Regions from separate parts of the Stenotrophomonas sp. YJH_SMC_48-3 genome, predicted to be linked through region 2. Evidence: riboswitches for the same ligand, from Rfam matches in the RefSeq annotation. Region 2 holds a riboswitch; the other holds the start of a gene.
What was found. Region 2 has a riboswitch for glycine ahead of gcvP (aminomethyl-transferring glycine dehydrogenase). Riboswitches for the same ligand answer to the same signal wherever they lie in the genome.
Positions count from the first base shown of each region.

Region 1: another riboswitch for glycine. It lies ahead of AC5P65_RS01900 (trimeric intracellular cation channel family protein); the one in region 2 lies ahead of gcvP (aminomethyl-transferring glycine dehydrogenase).

Region 1 is NZ_JCAFSQ010000001.1:409,378-416,981, forward strand. Features, by position in the region: gene AC5P65_RS01875 (DNA alkylation repair protein) at 1-515, shown strand, start outside; gene AC5P65_RS01880 (DUF6616 family protein) at 571-909, shown strand; gene AC5P65_RS01885 (hypothetical protein) at 1,022-1,279, shown strand; gene AC5P65_RS01890 (3-deoxy-7-phosphoheptulonate synthase) at 1,574-2,647, shown strand; gene AC5P65_RS01895 (DUF5076 domain-containing protein) at 2,933-3,244, shown strand; gene AC5P65_RS01900 (trimeric intracellular cation channel family protein) at 3,330-3,947, opposite strand; glycine riboswitch at 4,030-4,135, opposite strand; glycine riboswitch at 4,149-4,238, opposite strand; gene AC5P65_RS01905 (GIY-YIG nuclease family protein) at 4,279-4,554, shown strand; gene AC5P65_RS01910 (hypothetical protein) at 4,736-5,188, shown strand; gene AC5P65_RS01915 (NAD(P)/FAD-dependent oxidoreductase) at 5,270-6,550, opposite strand; gene AC5P65_RS01920 (NYN domain-containing protein) at 6,674-7,453, shown strand; gene AC5P65_RS01925 (hypothetical protein) at 7,488-7,604, opposite strand, start outside.
Region 2 is NZ_JCAFSQ010000003.1:107,962-115,565, forward strand. Features, by position in the region: gene AC5P65_RS05575 (amino acid permease) at 1-1,078, shown strand, start outside; gene AC5P65_RS05580 (VOC family protein) at 1,221-1,631, shown strand; gene gcvP (aminomethyl-transferring glycine dehydrogenase) at 1,723-4,590, opposite strand; glycine riboswitch at 4,653-4,755, opposite strand; gene AC5P65_RS05590 (multidrug effflux MFS transporter) at 5,055-6,281, shown strand; gene AC5P65_RS05595 (siderophore-interacting protein) at 6,423-7,319, shown strand; gene AC5P65_RS05600 (hypothetical protein) at 7,402-7,604, shown strand, end outside.

The DNA.
Region 1 (7,604 bases), on a different contig from region 2:
ATCCCGTGCAATGGCAGGACCATGCGTCCGACACCGTGCGCGGCTGGGCCTGCTACCTGATCGGCAGCGATGCCCGCGCGACGTTGGCAGAGAAGCTGCAGCAGATGCGCACGCTGGCCGACGATCCACACTTCGGTGTGCGCGAATGGGCGTGGCTGGCGCTACGCACGGACATCGTTGCCGCGCCGATGCAGGCGCTTGAGTACCTGCAACCGTGGACACAGGAAACTTCGCCGTACCTGCGCCGCTTCGCCTGCGAAGCACTGCGTCCGCGCGGTGTCTGGGCCACACATATCGCGCTGTTCAAGCAGCACCCTGAACATGCATTGCCGATGCTGGAAGCACTGGCTGACGACCCGGAACGCTACGTGCAGGATTCGGTCGGCAACTGGCTCAATGATGCCGGCAAGACTCAGCCGAAGTGGCTGCGCGTGCTGTGCACGCGTTGGCAGCACGAGCGCCACAGCGACGCCAACGCCTACATCCGCAAACGCGCACTGCGCTCGCTCCGGTAGTGCCGGATGCTGGCCGACAACCCCGCAACCCCGTCAACCTCAAGGAAGAACCACCATGTCGCACACCTTCATCGAGCTCTATACCGCCACGCCGGCCTGGACCACACTGCCGCCCGAGCAGCGGAATGCCTTCTTCGCCCGTATTGGCGCCGGCATGCAGCAGTTCGATCCAGCCCGCATCACGCCGCTGGCGATGGGCCGCATTGCCAGGGACGTACCGCATAGCAGCGATGAACAGTTCTATGCGGTCTGGCGCTGCGCGAGCCGCGAGGAGGTCGATGCGCTGGTGGCTGGCATTGCCGCTACCGGCTGGCATGAGTACTTCACCACCACCCATGCGGTGGGCGCGATGGACAGCATGGCCCAGCACTTGGCCGACCTGGCCGCCTTGTAGCGGGGCGGCAGACGCCGGCAGATCCCGGTCCTCGGCATGGGCGGCACATGCGCCTGTCACCGATACACGGTAAACAGTGCGTTGCCCATGTCCATCCGCAGGGACGTTGATCATGCAGAGCAAGCTCGAGGTCACGCTGTTCGGTCCGCTTGGCGAGTGCCCGGCATTGCAGTTGCCGGGGCAGGAGAACCCGTCGGTGGCCATCCCGGAATCGGCCCTGCGTCGATTGGTCTCCGACCTCTACACCGCACGCTCCCTGCTCAACCCCGAGCAGCTGGACGAGGCCCGGCAGGAGCTGGATCGGGTGCTGGAGCGCTGGGCCGATATCCACGAAGGCCTGCTGCTGGACGTGGAAGTGCATGGCAGATGAGCGACGTTGCACGGCGACCACCGCGTGGGCTGCGCGGGCGGGCGCATCGTTGAACCGCGCCCCAGTTGCGGATGAAACATTTTGCACTGCGCAAAAGCTGTGCTATCAATAGATCCCATGAACGCAGCCGCTACCCGTTTTTACTGGTATTACTTTCCGAAGCCACTGGCGGAGGAAGGACTGCGCTCACCCTGAAGAAAGCTTCAGACGCATTCCCGAAAGCCGCCAGCGAACCTGGCGGCTTTTTTCATGCCGCCGCGCTGGGGACCCCCAACGTTCCGGAGATCTCCTGCAATGCCCCCGCACACCGACGACCTGCGTATCCGCACCATCGAACCGCTGACACCGCCTGCCCAGCTGCTGGCGATGCTGCCGTGTGACGATGAAGCCTCCGGCACCGTCAGCGCCTCGCGCGCGGCCCTGCACCAGATCCTGCATGGCCGCGACGACCGCCTGGCAGTGGTGGTAGGCCCGTGCTCGATCCACGACCCGAAGGCCGCCATCGAGTACGCCCAGCGCCTGAAGCCGCTGCGCGACGCGCTGGCCGGTGAACTGGAAATCGTCATGCGCGTGTACTTCGAGAAGCCGCGCACCACGTTGGGCTGGAAGGGCCTGATCAACGATCCGGACCTGGACGGCAGCTTCAGGATCGACAAGGGCCTGCGCATCGCGCGCGGCCTGCTGCGCGACATCAACAAGCTGGGCCTGGCGGCCGGTGTCGAGTTCCTCGATGTGATCTCGCCGCAGTACATCGCCGACCTGGTGGCATGGGGCGCGATCGGCGCACGCACCACCGAAAGCCAGGTACATCGTGAGCTGGCGTCGGGGTTGTCGTGCCCGGTCGGCTTCAAGAATGGCACCGATGGCAACGTGAAGATCGCCGCTGACGCGGTGGGTGCTGCGTCCAATCCGCATCACTTCCTGTCGGTCACCAAGCAGGGCGGCACCGCCATCGTGTCGACCACCGGCAACCCCGACTGCCATGTGATCCTGCGCGGCGGCAAGCAGCCGAACTACGACGCAGGCAGTGTTGCCGAGGCCTGCCAGGTGCTGGCCAAGGCCAAGCTGCCAGCGCGCCTGATGATCGACGCCAGCCATGCCAACAGCCTGAAGAACCCGGAAAACCAGCCAAAGGTGATCGACGACATCGCTGTTCAGCTGGAAGACGGCGAACAGCGCATCGTGGGCGTGATGATCGAGAGCCATCTGGTCGGTGGCCGCCAGGAACTGGTGGAAGGCCAACCGCTGGTCTATGGGCAGAGCATCACCGATGGCTGCATCGACTGGGACACCACCGTGACGGTGCTGGAGCGGCTGGCCGCGGCCGTGCGCGCCCGCCGTGAAGTGAAGGTGTCCGAAGCCGCCTGATGGAAGCCGCCTGAGTGCGGCACGTGTGTGGATGGCGGCCAGCGCCTGCGGGGGTGCGGCCGCGATCAGGGCCGGTCGGAGTTGGAGACCGGCCCATCTGCACCGGCGATGCGCCTGGCGCTGCGCATGAGCGACAGCGCCAGGTACATCGCCGGGGTGGTGAGAACGATGGATGGGGCCTTCATGTAGCGTCGAGCCCGCGAAGCGCGGGGCTTTGTAGAAGATCCGCTCCACGTACGCTCCAGGTCACGTCACAATGCCACTTCCTGTTTGGTGGCCGCAGCCATGAAAGAACTGATCATTCCAGAAGCCGCACAGCGCGATGAGGATTCCATCGAGATGATCCGCGTGTGGATTGCCGAACGGGGATTGCATGCTTCGCTGAACGTTGGCCTGTATGGCGATCGTCCTGGCATTCGAGAGGAGCATGCGTGGGGACGCATCCTGGCAGACGTCGCCCAGCATGTCGCAGATGCTCTGGTCGTGAGTGGCGGGATGGACCGCGGCGCGGCGATCAACGCGATCAAGGATGCATTCGATGAAGAGCTGCGGGCGCCGTCCAGTGGGCGCTCGGGGGGATTCGTGGTCCGCCACTGAGGGACCAGATGGGCGCCGCGGCGCTGGAGACAGCGTCCCAACGCAACACGGCAACAAGCGCTGGGCGACGTGGAGAACGCGAACTTCAATGCACTTCGTCGTGGTACACGAACTTCGGCATTTCCCAGCGGTAGTGGATCGCCAGCAGGCGCAGCGCGAAGCCGCCGCCGAGGCAGCACAGGATTGCGGTGGCATCGGCCACGCCCCAGTGCAGCAGCAACAGGTAGGCCGCGCCGGTCAGCAGCGCGATGATCGCGTACAGCTCCTTCTGGAAGATGAGTGGTACCTCGTTGCAGAGGATGTCGCGCAGCACGCCGCCGAACGCGCCGGTCAGCATGCCGGCGATCAGCACGATGGGCATGGCATGGCCGGCCTCGCGCGCGATAGAGCAGCCGATCAGGGTGAAGGCGATCAGGCCCAGGCCGTCGAGCACCAGGAAGGTGCGGCGGAAGTGGTGCATCCAGCGTGCGACCCAGGTGGCGATCAGTGCCGCGCACACGGTGAAGCCGAGGTACTCGGGATGTTTGACCCAGCCCAGCGGATAGTGGCCAAGAAGGATGTCGCGCAGTGAACCACCACCGAGGGCAGTGACGCAGGCGATCATGACCACGCCGAACAGGTCCATGCGGCGGCGGCCGGCGGACAGTGCGCCGGTCATGGCTTCGGCGGAAATGGCGATCAGGTAGATGACGGACAGCAGCATGGGACAGGCTCCGGGCGCGGTGGGGCCGGCCATGCGCGACTACCGCCACTGCCTGCGCAATGACGGGATGACGATGACCGGTGCCGCTCCCGCTGTCCTTTTGCCTGAGAGTTCAGCGGCATGGGCCGCGTGCCCCTTCGGCGGATCGTCCCAGGCGTGCCCGGTGACCTCTCTCCAGCTCGGCGAGTCGAATGCATGGTTGGTGGGATTCCAGCCCACCGGCCTGAGCGATCATGGGAGCCTGCGCCTTCGGCGGGCGCCAGCGCGGCGCCTCTCTCCTGCATTCGGGCGCCAGTATATCCGCTGCAGTGCAGCACGGCATAATCCGGGCATGACTCCGTCCCTCCGCCCCTGGTTCCTGTACCTGCTCGAATGCCGCGACGGCAGCTATTACGCTGGCATCAGCACCGACGTGGACGCGCGTTTCGCCGCCCACCAGGCCGGCAAGGGCGCGCGCTACACCCGGGCGCGGCCACCGCTGCGCGTGCTGGCCGTGCGCGAGTACCCGGACCGGGCCGCCGCGTCACGGGCCGAATGGCAGCTCAAGCAGCAGCCGCGCGAACGCAAGCTGGCCTGGCTGCAGGCCCCGGATCCTGCGCTTCTGTAGAGCCGAGCCCACGCTCGGCTCCGGGTTCTGTAGATTCACGCCATGCGTGGATGGGCTGCCGGGCCATGCGATGATCGCTCCGCGCCAAGCGCTGGAGACCCGGATGTCCACCTTTGCTTTTCAGCACGACTGTCGGTCATTGTCGTCGCTGTGGTACCCGAAACCGAAGGCGCCGTGAACGATGCGCGCCGCCGGCAAAGCATGGATCTCCATCGTCGTGCTGGTCGCCGGCATCGCGCTGTTGCCTGGCCTGCTGTACCTGCTCGGGCTGGCATTGGCAGGCGGTCGGCCGAAGCCGGCCGGCCGTGTGCCCAGTGGTGTGGCTGCGTGCAGCAGTGAGCCACGGGCGGGATACCACGCGATGAACCCCTGGCGCTTCACCGCCCAGTTCTTCGACAAGGACGTGATGAAGAAGGTGCCTGAAGTTGAGCGTGAGGCCTTCTGGATTGCCCGGCGCCACCCGTGGCGGCAACCGCAGCGCGGCATGCCGCGCTGGCATCTCAGTAGTACCGCATTGACGATCTGGATCACCCGGCATTGGAGTACCGCGCAGATTGCCGACACCGCGAGGAAGGAGGACCTCTGTCGGACCGGGTCGAAACGGTGGGTGTCCGGTGGCCCGATGAACCGGTAGATCCGACGCCATGCGTGGAGGGTGTTGACGGGGTCAGAATCCTTTCCTGCGGAAAGGGATCCGACCCCGCTGCGTGCAGCCCTACCGCTTCGGCTGCCGGTCGTCGCGGTCATCACCGAAGATGATTCGCGCACTGCGCTGGTAGCTCCAATACGCGACCGCCCAGTTCAGCAGCACCACGATGCGGTTGCGGAAGCCGATCAGGAAGAACACGTGCGCGGCCAGCCAGAACCACCACGCCAGCACGCCCGACAGCTGCAGTCGGCCCAGGTGCACGATCGCGGCCATGCGGCCGATGGTGGCGAGGTTGCCGTAGTCCGCGTACTTGAACGGACCGGGTTCGGGCTTGCCGTGCAGGCGCGCGCGGATGACCTCGGCCACGTACTTGCCCATCTGCTTGGCCGCGGGCGCCACACCGGGTACCGGCTTGCCGTCGGCCTGGCTCAGTGCGGCCAGGTCGCCGGCCACGAACAGCTCTGGGTGATCGGGCAGGGTCAGGTCCGGTTGCACCGGCACGCGGCCCGCGCGGTCCAGCGGCACGTCCAGCGTGCGCGCCAGCGGTGAAGCGGCCACGCCGGCGGCCCAGACCACGGTGCGTGCCGGCACGAACTGGTCACCGAGCGTGAAGCCCTGGCTGCCGATGTCGCTCACCGGGGTACCGGTCAGCACTTCCACGCCCAGCTTCTCCAGCTGCCGACGCGCCTTCAGCGAAAGCACTTCCGGGAACGAGGACAGCACGCGCGGCCCGGCCTCGATCAGCCGCACTTTCGCACTTGCCGGATCAATGTGGCGGAACTCGTTGCGCAGCGTGTGGCGCGCGATCTCGGCCAGCGTGCCGGCCAGTTCGACGCCAGTGGGACCACCACCGACGACGGCGAAACTCAGCCACGCCGCCTTCTTTGCCGGGTCCGGTTCGGCCTCGGCACGCTCGAACGCCAGCAGCAGCTTGCGGCGCAGCGCGATGGCATCGTCCAGCGTCTTCAGGCCGGGCGCATCATCGGCCCACTGGTCATTGCCGAAGTAGGCGTGGGTGGCGCCGGTGGCCAGCAGCAGGCTGTCGTAGTCCAGCGCGCTGCCATCGGCCATGCGGATCTGCCGGGCCTGCTTGTCGATGGCCACCACTTCGCCGAGGCGGACTTCCACATTGCGCTGGTTGCCGAGGATGTGGCGCAGCGGTGCGGCGATATCTGGCGCGGACAGGCCGGCGGTGGCCACCTGGTACAGCAGCGGCTGGAAGAGGTGATGGTTGCGGCGGTCGACCAGGGTGATGCGTATGCGCTCGCGGGCCAGGGCACGGGTGGCCCAGAGACCGGCAAAACCGCCGCCGACAACAACCAGGTGGGGAACGCGCTCGCGACTCATCGACTCACTCCAGTGGGGGCATTGGGGGAAGCGCCTGGCATCTTCGCATGATGGCCACCTGTCACGTCAGCGCCTGCCCGGATCGGCGATACTCGGGTTCAGGCAACCGCCCGTGAGGAGCCCATGAGCGAACCGGAAAAGCGCATCGCCCTGTTGATCGACGCCGACAATGCGCCGGCCTCGAAGATCGACGAGGTCCTGGCCGAAGTCGCCCGCTACGGCGTGGCCAACGTGCGCCGTGCCTACGGCAACTGGAAGAGCCCGCGGTTGAAGGGCTGGGAAGCGGTGCTGCACGAATATGCGATCCGCCCGATCCAGCAGTTTGCCTACAGCAAGGGCAAGAATGCCTCGGACATGGCGATGGTGATCGACGCCATGGATCTGCTGTACGCACGCAATCTGGATGGCTTCGCCATCGTGTCCAGCGATGCCGATTTCACCCCGATGGTGATGCGCCTGCTCACCGATGGCGTGAAGGTGTACGGCTTCGGCGAGAAGAAGACGCCCGAGCCATTCGTCAACGCGTGCTCGAAGTTCACCTACCTGGAAGCGCTGGGCCAGACCCACGCCAGCGTGCCGGATACCGAACAGGCCTCCAGCGAACAGGCCTCGAACGAGCCGGTGGCCAACGACGATGCGCGGCCGCGCAAGAGCGGTGCGGAAATGCGCAGCGACACCCGGCTGGTGAAGATGCTGCGCCGCGCGGTGTCCTCGGCCGAGGGCGAGGATGGCTGGTCGCATCTGGGGCCGGTTGGCAGCCAGATCGGCAACCAGGCCTCGTTCGATCCGCGCAACTATGGTTACGGGAAGTTGAGTGACCTGTTGGCGGCGATCGGCCTGTTCGAACTGAAGAAGGACGGCAAGTCGTCCTACGTGCGCGCGCTGCCGAAGAAAAACCGGTAGTGCTGGCCGCTGGCCGGCACATCACCCAAACCAATCAGATCACCCGTGCTTCCGAATTCGCATAGCCGTCGGCGAACCCGGTGGCGAAATCCTCAATGCCGTTGAAGGCCAGCAGCAACAGGCCCGCACACAGCAGCAGATTGCGATTGGA
Region 2 (7,604 bases):
CGGCTGGTTGTGGTGGGTGCAGCTGGTGATCGTGATCGCCGCCGAGGCGGTGGGAGCGGCCGGTCTGCTGGCCACGGTCTGGCCAGCAGTACCTGTACCGATGGCGGCGCTGGCCTTCATGCTGTTCTTCACCGCGATCAACCTGCTCGGGGTGAGGAACTTCGGCGAGTTCGAATTCTGGTTCGCCATCCTGAAAGTGGCGGCGATCCTGGCGTTCATTGCCATCGGTGTGGCGCTGCTGATGGGTTGGCTCCCGCAGGTGACCTCGCCTGGGCTGAGCAACTTCACCGAGCATGGTGGTTTTGCGCCGAAGGGCCTGGCCGGGATCGGCGCGGCGTTGCTGGTGGTGGTGTTTGCCTTCGGTGGCACCGAGATCGTGGCCGTTGCGGCGGCGGAGACCGAAGACCCGGAGCGCAGCATCGCCCGTGCCATCCGCACCGTGGCGTGGCGCATCCTGGTGTTCTACATCGGCTCGCTGAGCGTGATCATCGCCGTGGTGCCGTGGACCAGCGAGGCGCTGAAGTCGCCCTTCGCCGCGGTGCTGGACATTGCCCGTATTCCGGGTGCAGGCACCGCCATCACCCTGATCGCTGTGATCGCGCTGCTGTCGGCGCTCAATGCCAACCTCTACGGCGCCTCGCGCATGATGTATTCGCTGGCGCAGCGCCGCGAAGCCCCGGCCGTGCTGGGCTGGACCGATCCGCGCCAGGTGCCGGTGATTGCCGTGCTGGCCAGCGTGCTGTTCGGTTTCGCCGCCACGGTGATGGAACTGCTGTTCCCGGACCGGGTGCTGCCGGTGCTGCTGAACATCGTCGGTTCGACCTGCCTGCTGGTGTGGACGCTGTCGCTGGTCTCACAACTGGTGTTGCGCCGCCGCGCGGATCGCCTGGGTACCCGGCTGCCGTTCCGCATGGCGGGCTTCCCGTGGCTGACCTGCTGCGCGCTGGCGATCCTGGCGCTGATCTTCGGCCTGCTGCTGAGCGAGTCGCACACCCGCCTGCAGTTCCTGTCGATGGTGGCGCTGACCGCCACGATCGCCGCCGGCAGCGCCATCGCGCGGCGCATGCGCGAGGCGTGATTCTGTAGAGCCGACCCTACGGTCGAGGCTGCTGTTTGCGCGATCGCCAGCCGAGCATGGGCTCGGCTCTACAACAGGCACACACTCCGCGTGGCACTGTGCGCAGGTGGGCCGCCTGCGGCCCGTCGACCGGGAGTACCGCATGCTGCGCAGTCGCCCCTTCCTGATGTTCACCGGCCAGGCCGAGGCCGCCCTGGCCCTGTACGCCGAGGCCTTCGCCGATTTCCGCCTGCTGGCAATGCAGCGCCATCCGGACGGCGCCGGTGCCGGCGTGCCCGGGCAGGTCCGACAGGCCATCTTCCTGCTCGGTGGCACCCACTACCTGTGCTTTGACAGCCTGGACGTGCACGATTTCACCTTCAGCCCGTCGATCTCGCTGTTCGTCGAGTGCTCCGGCGCCGAGCAGTTCGAGCGCGCCGCGCGCGTGCTGGGCGAGGGCGGCCACTGGCTGATGCCGGTGGGCGACTATGACTTCAGCAACCGCTACGGCTGGGTGCAGGACCGGTTCGGTGTGTCCTGGCAGTTGAGCCTGGGGCAGATGCCGGACCCGTGATCAGATGTTTGTGCGTGTGGGCCCTGGTCCACACACCCTCATGAAAACGGCCCGCTTGCGCGGGCCGTTCACTTACCGATGCCGCGAGGAATCAAGCCTCGACTTCATCATCCTTGTAGGCGTCGACCGGGATGCAGGCGCACATCACGTTCTTGTCGCCGTACACGTTGTCGACGCGTGCCACCGGCGGCCAGTACTTGCTCTGCTTCAGGCTGGCCAGCGGGAAGGCAGCCAGTTCGCGCGGGTAGGCGTGGGTCCACTCGCTGGCGGTCACTGCGGTGGCAGTGTGCGGCGCGTTCTTCAGCGGGTTGTCCTCGCGGTCCAGGCGGCCGTCTTCGATCGCGCTGATTTCCTCGCGGATCTGGATCATCGCGTTGATGAAGCGGTCCAGCTCGTGCAGCGACTCACTCTCGGTCGGCTCGACCATCAGCGTGCCGGCCACCGGGAAGCTCAGGGTCGGGGCGTGGAAGCCGAAGTCGATCAGGCGCTTGGCCACATCCTCGGCACCGATGCCGCTGGTCTTCTCCAGCGGGCGCACGTCGAGGATGCACTCGTGCGCCACCAGGCCGTTGCGGCCGGTGTACAGCGTCTTGAAGTGCGGCGCCAGGCGCTTGGCGATGTAGTTGGCGTTGAGCTGCGCGACCTGGGTGGCCTTGCGCAGGCCTTCGCGGCCCATCATCGCGATGTACATCCAGCTGATCGGCAGGATCGAGGCGCTGCCGAAGCTGGCGGCGCTGACCATGCCGACCGGGCCGTTGTCACCCAGCTTGCCCGGCAGGAACGGGGCCAGGTGTTCCTTGACCGCGCACGGGCCAACGCCCGGGCCGCCACCGCCGTGCGGAATGCAGAAGGTCTTGTGCAGGTTCAGGTGCGAAACGTCCGAACCCCACTTGCCGGGCTTGGCCACGCCGACCAGGGCGTTCATGTTGGCGCCGTCGGTGTACACCTGGCCGCCGTGCTTGTGGATGATCTCGCAGATCTCGACCACCTCTTCCTCGAACACGCCGTGCGTGGACGGGTAGGTCATCATGATCGCGGCCAGGCGGTCGCTGTACTTCTCGGCGTTGAGGCGGATGTCTTCCACATCGACATTGCCGTTGGCATCGGTCTTGGTGACCACCACCTTCATGCCGCACATCTGCGCCGAGGCCGGGTTGGTGCCGTGCGCCGAATCCGGGATCAGGCAGATGTCGCGATGGCCCTCGCCGCGCGAGCGGTGGTAGGCACGGATCGCCAGCAGGCCGGCGTACTCACCCTGCGCGCCGGAGTTCGGCTGCAGGCTGACCGCGTCGTAGCCGGTGCATTCGACCAGCATCGCTTCCAGCGTGTCGATCAGTTCCTTGTAGCCCAGCGCCTGGTCGGCCGGCACCAGCGGATGGATCTGCGAGAACTCCGGCCAGGTCACCGGGATCATCTCGGCGGTGGCGTTGAGCTTCATGGTGCACGAACCCAGCGGGATCATCGTGCGGTCCATCGCCAGGTCCTTGTCGGCCAGCGAACGCAGGTAGCGCAGCAGTTCGTGCTCGCTGTGGTGGGTGTTGAACACCGGATGGGTCAGGAACGCAGACTGGCGCAGCAGGCCGGCCGGCAGCGCGTCGGCGGTGCTTGCGTCCAGCGCATCGATGTCGGCCTGCGCGCCGAACACGGCGGCCAGCGCGACCACGTCGGCGCGGGTGGCGGTCTCGTCCAGGCTGATGCCGACCGAGTCGCTGTCGATCGCGCGCAGGTTGTAACCTGCGGCGCGTGCCTTGGCGTGGATCTCATCGGCGTGCACGCCGGTGACGTGCAGGGTGTCGAAGAAGTCGCCACCGACCTGTACGCCGGCGTTGCGCAGTGCCGCTGCCAGGATGGCGGCCAGGCGGTGGGTGCGGCGGGCGATGCGGGTCAGGCCTTCCGGGCCATGGTAGACCGCATACATCGAGGCCATCACTGCCAGCAGCACCTGTGCGGTACAGATGTTGGAGGTGGCCTTCTCGCGGCGGATGTGCTGCTCGCGGGTCTGCAGGGTCAGTCGGTATGCCGGATTGCCCTGGGCATCGACCGAAACGCCGATCAGGCGGCCCGGCATCGAGCGCTTGTAGGCGTCACGGCAGGCCATGAAGGCGGCGTGCGGGCCACCGAAGCCGAACGGCACGCCGAAACGCTGGCTGTTGCCGACCACGATGTCCGCGCCCCATTCGCCCGGGGCAGCCAGCAGGGTCAGGGCCAGCAGGTCGGTGGCCACGGCCACCAGGCCGCCGCGTGCGTGCACGGCATCGACCAGCGCTTTGTAGTCGCCGACCTGGCCGAAGGTGTCCGGGTACTGCAGCAGCAGGCCGAAGGCTTCTGCTTCCAGTGCCTCGGCCGGGGTGCCGACGCGCAGCACGATGCCCATGGGCTCGGCGCGGGTGCGCAGCAGTTCCAGGGTCTGCGGGTGCACGGCATCGTGCACGAAGAAGGTGTCCGACTTCGACTTGGCCGAACGCTTGGCCAGGGTCATCGCTTCGGCGGCGGCGGTGGCTTCGTCCAGCAGCGAGGCGTTGGCGATCTCCATGCCGGTCAGGTCGGCGCACAGGGTCTGGAAGTTGATCAGCGCTTCCATGCGGCCCTGCGAGATTTCCGCCTGGTACGGGGTGTAGGCGGTGTACCACGCCGGGTTTTCCAGGATGTTGCGCAGGATCACGTTCGGCGTGTGGGTACCGTAGTAACCCTGGCCGATGAAGCTGCGCAGCACGGTGTTCTTGTCGGCGATCGCACGGATCTTCGCCAGTGCCTGCACTTCGGTCATCGACTCCGGCAGCGCCAGCGGCGCCGGCGACTTGATCTTGGCCGGCACGATGGCATCGGTCATCGCATCCAGCGACGCGTGGCCGACGACGTCGAGCATCTGCGCGATCTCGGCATCGTTGGGGCCGATGTGGCGCTCGACGAACGCATTGTGGTGCTCGAGCTCACGCAGGGAAGGGGTGTTCTGGGACATGGCGAAGGATCCGTCAGGAAAGGGCACACGCACGGGCACAAGCCGCCGGTCGGCGGTCTGCGGGGCGCCCCTCTGTCCTTTTGCCTGAGAGTTTGGAAGCGCGGAAAACCGCGGCTTCGTGCCCCTTCGGCGCCGGATCGAACCGGTCTCTCCAGAGTTCTGTTACGGGTGGTATCGGGCCTGAGCGATTACGGGCGTTGCGCCTTCGGCAGCGGTGTTCCGCTTCTCCCACCGTGTTGCCCGCCGATTATAGCCCGTTGCGGGCCCGCTGGCCGCGCCCCGGCGCGGGCCCGCGGCTGAATGGCCGATGGCCCGGCCGTGCGTTTTGTGCACCGCTGCATGGCATCGGGCGCAATCCCCACCTATGATGGGCGGATACCCGAATTCATCTGGCGCCGTCCCCGTTGCAGCGGGACCGGCGCCCGCCGTGCGTGCCGCGCATGGCCCTGCCGGACGCTTCCTTCATGACCGCCGCCGTTGCTCCCTCCACCCGCCGCATGGCCCTGCTGCTTGCCGGCCTGGCCATGTTCGGCCCGTTCTCGATCGATACCATCTTCCCCGCGTTCCCGCAGCTGGCGCAGCGCCTGTCGGTGGACGAGGTGGCGGTGCAGCAGACCATCAGCGTGTACCTGCTGTTCTATGGCCTGATGAGCCTGGCGCATGGCCCGCTGTCCGATGCGTGGGGGCGCAAGCGGGTGATCCTCGGTGGCCTGGTGGTGTTCGTCGGCGCCTCGGTCGGCTGTGCGCTGTCCACCGATCTGGCCACGCTGCTGGCGTTCCGCGCGCTGCAGGGCCTGTCGGCGGGTGTCGGCATGATCGTCGGCCGCGCGGTGATCCGCGATCTCTACCATGGCCACGACGCGCAGCGCCTGATGAGCCAGGTGTCGATGCTGTTCGGCATCGCCCCGGCCATCGCGCCGATCATCGGTGGCTGGATCCTGCTCAGTGGCGCCGGCTGGCCGCTGATTTTCTGGTTCCTGGTGGTGTTCGCGCTGGTCCTGCTGGCAGCCACTGCACGCTACCTGCCGGAGACCCATCCGGTCGAAGCGCGCGTGCCGTTGTCGCCGCACGCGTTGATGCGCGATTACGTGCGCATCGGTTTCAACCCGCGCTTCCTGCGCCTGGCGCTGGCCGGCAGCATCGGCTTCGGTGGCATCTTCCTGTACATCTCGTCGGCGCCGGTGTTCGTGATGCAGCACCTGCACCTGGGCGAGGGCGGTTTCGCCTGGTTGTTCATCCCCACCATCGGCGGCATGACCACCGGCTCGTTCCTGTCCGGGCGCATGGCCGGGCACACCACGCCCACCCGCCAGGTCGCCATCGGTTTCAGCCTGTGCGCGCTGTCGGCGCTGCTGAATGTCGGCTACGTGGCGCTGTCGCCGCAGTTCGTGTTGCCGTGGGCAGTGCTGCCGATCTTCCTGGGCGGCATGGGCATGGCGCTGATCTTCCCGATCCTGGCGCTGGCGGTGCTGGACATGTATCCGCACCAGCGCGGCCTGGCCTCGTCGCTGCAGGCCTTCGTGCAGCTGATGATCAGCACCGTGGTGGCCGGCGTGGTGTCGCCGTTGCTCAGTGCCAGCCCGCTGCACCTGGCGCTGGGCCAGGCCGCGTTCTTTGGCGCCGGCTTCGTGTTCTGGTACTGGGAGCACCGGCTTGAGCGCGCGGCGCAGGCAGCCTGCACGGGCGATTGAGCAGCGCGCAGGGGTAGGGCACGCCGCGATGCCCGTAACGCTTGCGGCGAGGAACGACCGGACTAGGCTGGGGACTCCAGCCAGCCGGTGCGTGGATGCACGACAGCCAGCCGATCCGATGTCGTTGCATGAGGTTCCCCCATGGCTGCGCAGCAGACCTACCGCCTGTTCGAGGTGGCGCTGAAGGAGCGCCGCGTTCTTTCTCCTTCCCTGGACCGCATGGTATTCACCGGTGCCGACGTGGCGCGGATGAAGACCGAAGGCCCGGACCAGCGCATCAAGGTGTTCTTCCCCTTGCCCGGCCAGGACGTGCCGCCGGTGCCCAGCGGCGAGGACTGGTATCCCCGCTACCGGGCACTGCCGGACGACCAGCGCCCGCCCATGCGCACCTACACGATCCGGCAGTTGCGTGCCGAGCAGGGCGAGGTCGACGTTGATTTCGTGCTGCATGGCGAAACCGGGCCGGCCTCGCGCTGGGCCGTCCACGCTCGCCCGGGCGACCGCGTAGTGCTGCTGGCCCCCGATGCCGACTGTGCCGACAGCAGCGAAGGCCGGGAATGGAAACCGCCGATGGGAGTCGGCCAGGTGCTGCTGGTGGCGGATGAAACCGCGCTGCCGGCGGTGGCCGGCATCCTCGAGGAACTGGCGGCCATGGTCGATCCGCCGCGCACGCTGGCGCTGCTGGAGGTGGCGCAGGCCGGTGATGCCGTGCACCTGAAGGCGCCCTCCAGCGCCGAGCTGGTCTGGCTGCCGCGCGGGCGGGCCGCCTACGGACAGCCGTTGCTGCAGGCGGTCCAGGCGCGGCTGGCAGCGGCCCCGGGCGCGGCTGCCGGCGATGCGCTGGAGGAGATCGACGTCGATACGCAGATCCTCTGGGAGCAGGCCGATACCCGCGTGGCCGGGCCGCTGTATGCCTGGGTGGCAGGCGAGGCGGCGGCGGTAATGGCGATCCGTCGCCACCTGGTCCGCGACTGCGGGCTGGACCGCCGCGCGATCACCTTCATGGGCTACTGGCGGCACGGCAAGGTGCTGGACTGACCGTGCTGGATCGAGCACGCGTGAAGCAGCGCTGCGGGCGGGGTGCGTTATCCTTGCGCCCCCTTCGCAGCGGTACCGCACCATGTCCACCAGCTCCAAGACCCGCCGCGACCAGCGCCGTCGCCAGGAAAAGCAGGCCGCCAACAAGGCAGCCGCGCAGGCGTCGCCGGTGGAGCCGCATGCCGAACTGCGCGACGCGCAGCGCACCCTGCTGGCCGGTGTCGTTCGCCGCGATGGCGAATGGGTGCTGGGCATGGATGGCCGCATCGCCGGCCACAGCGAGAG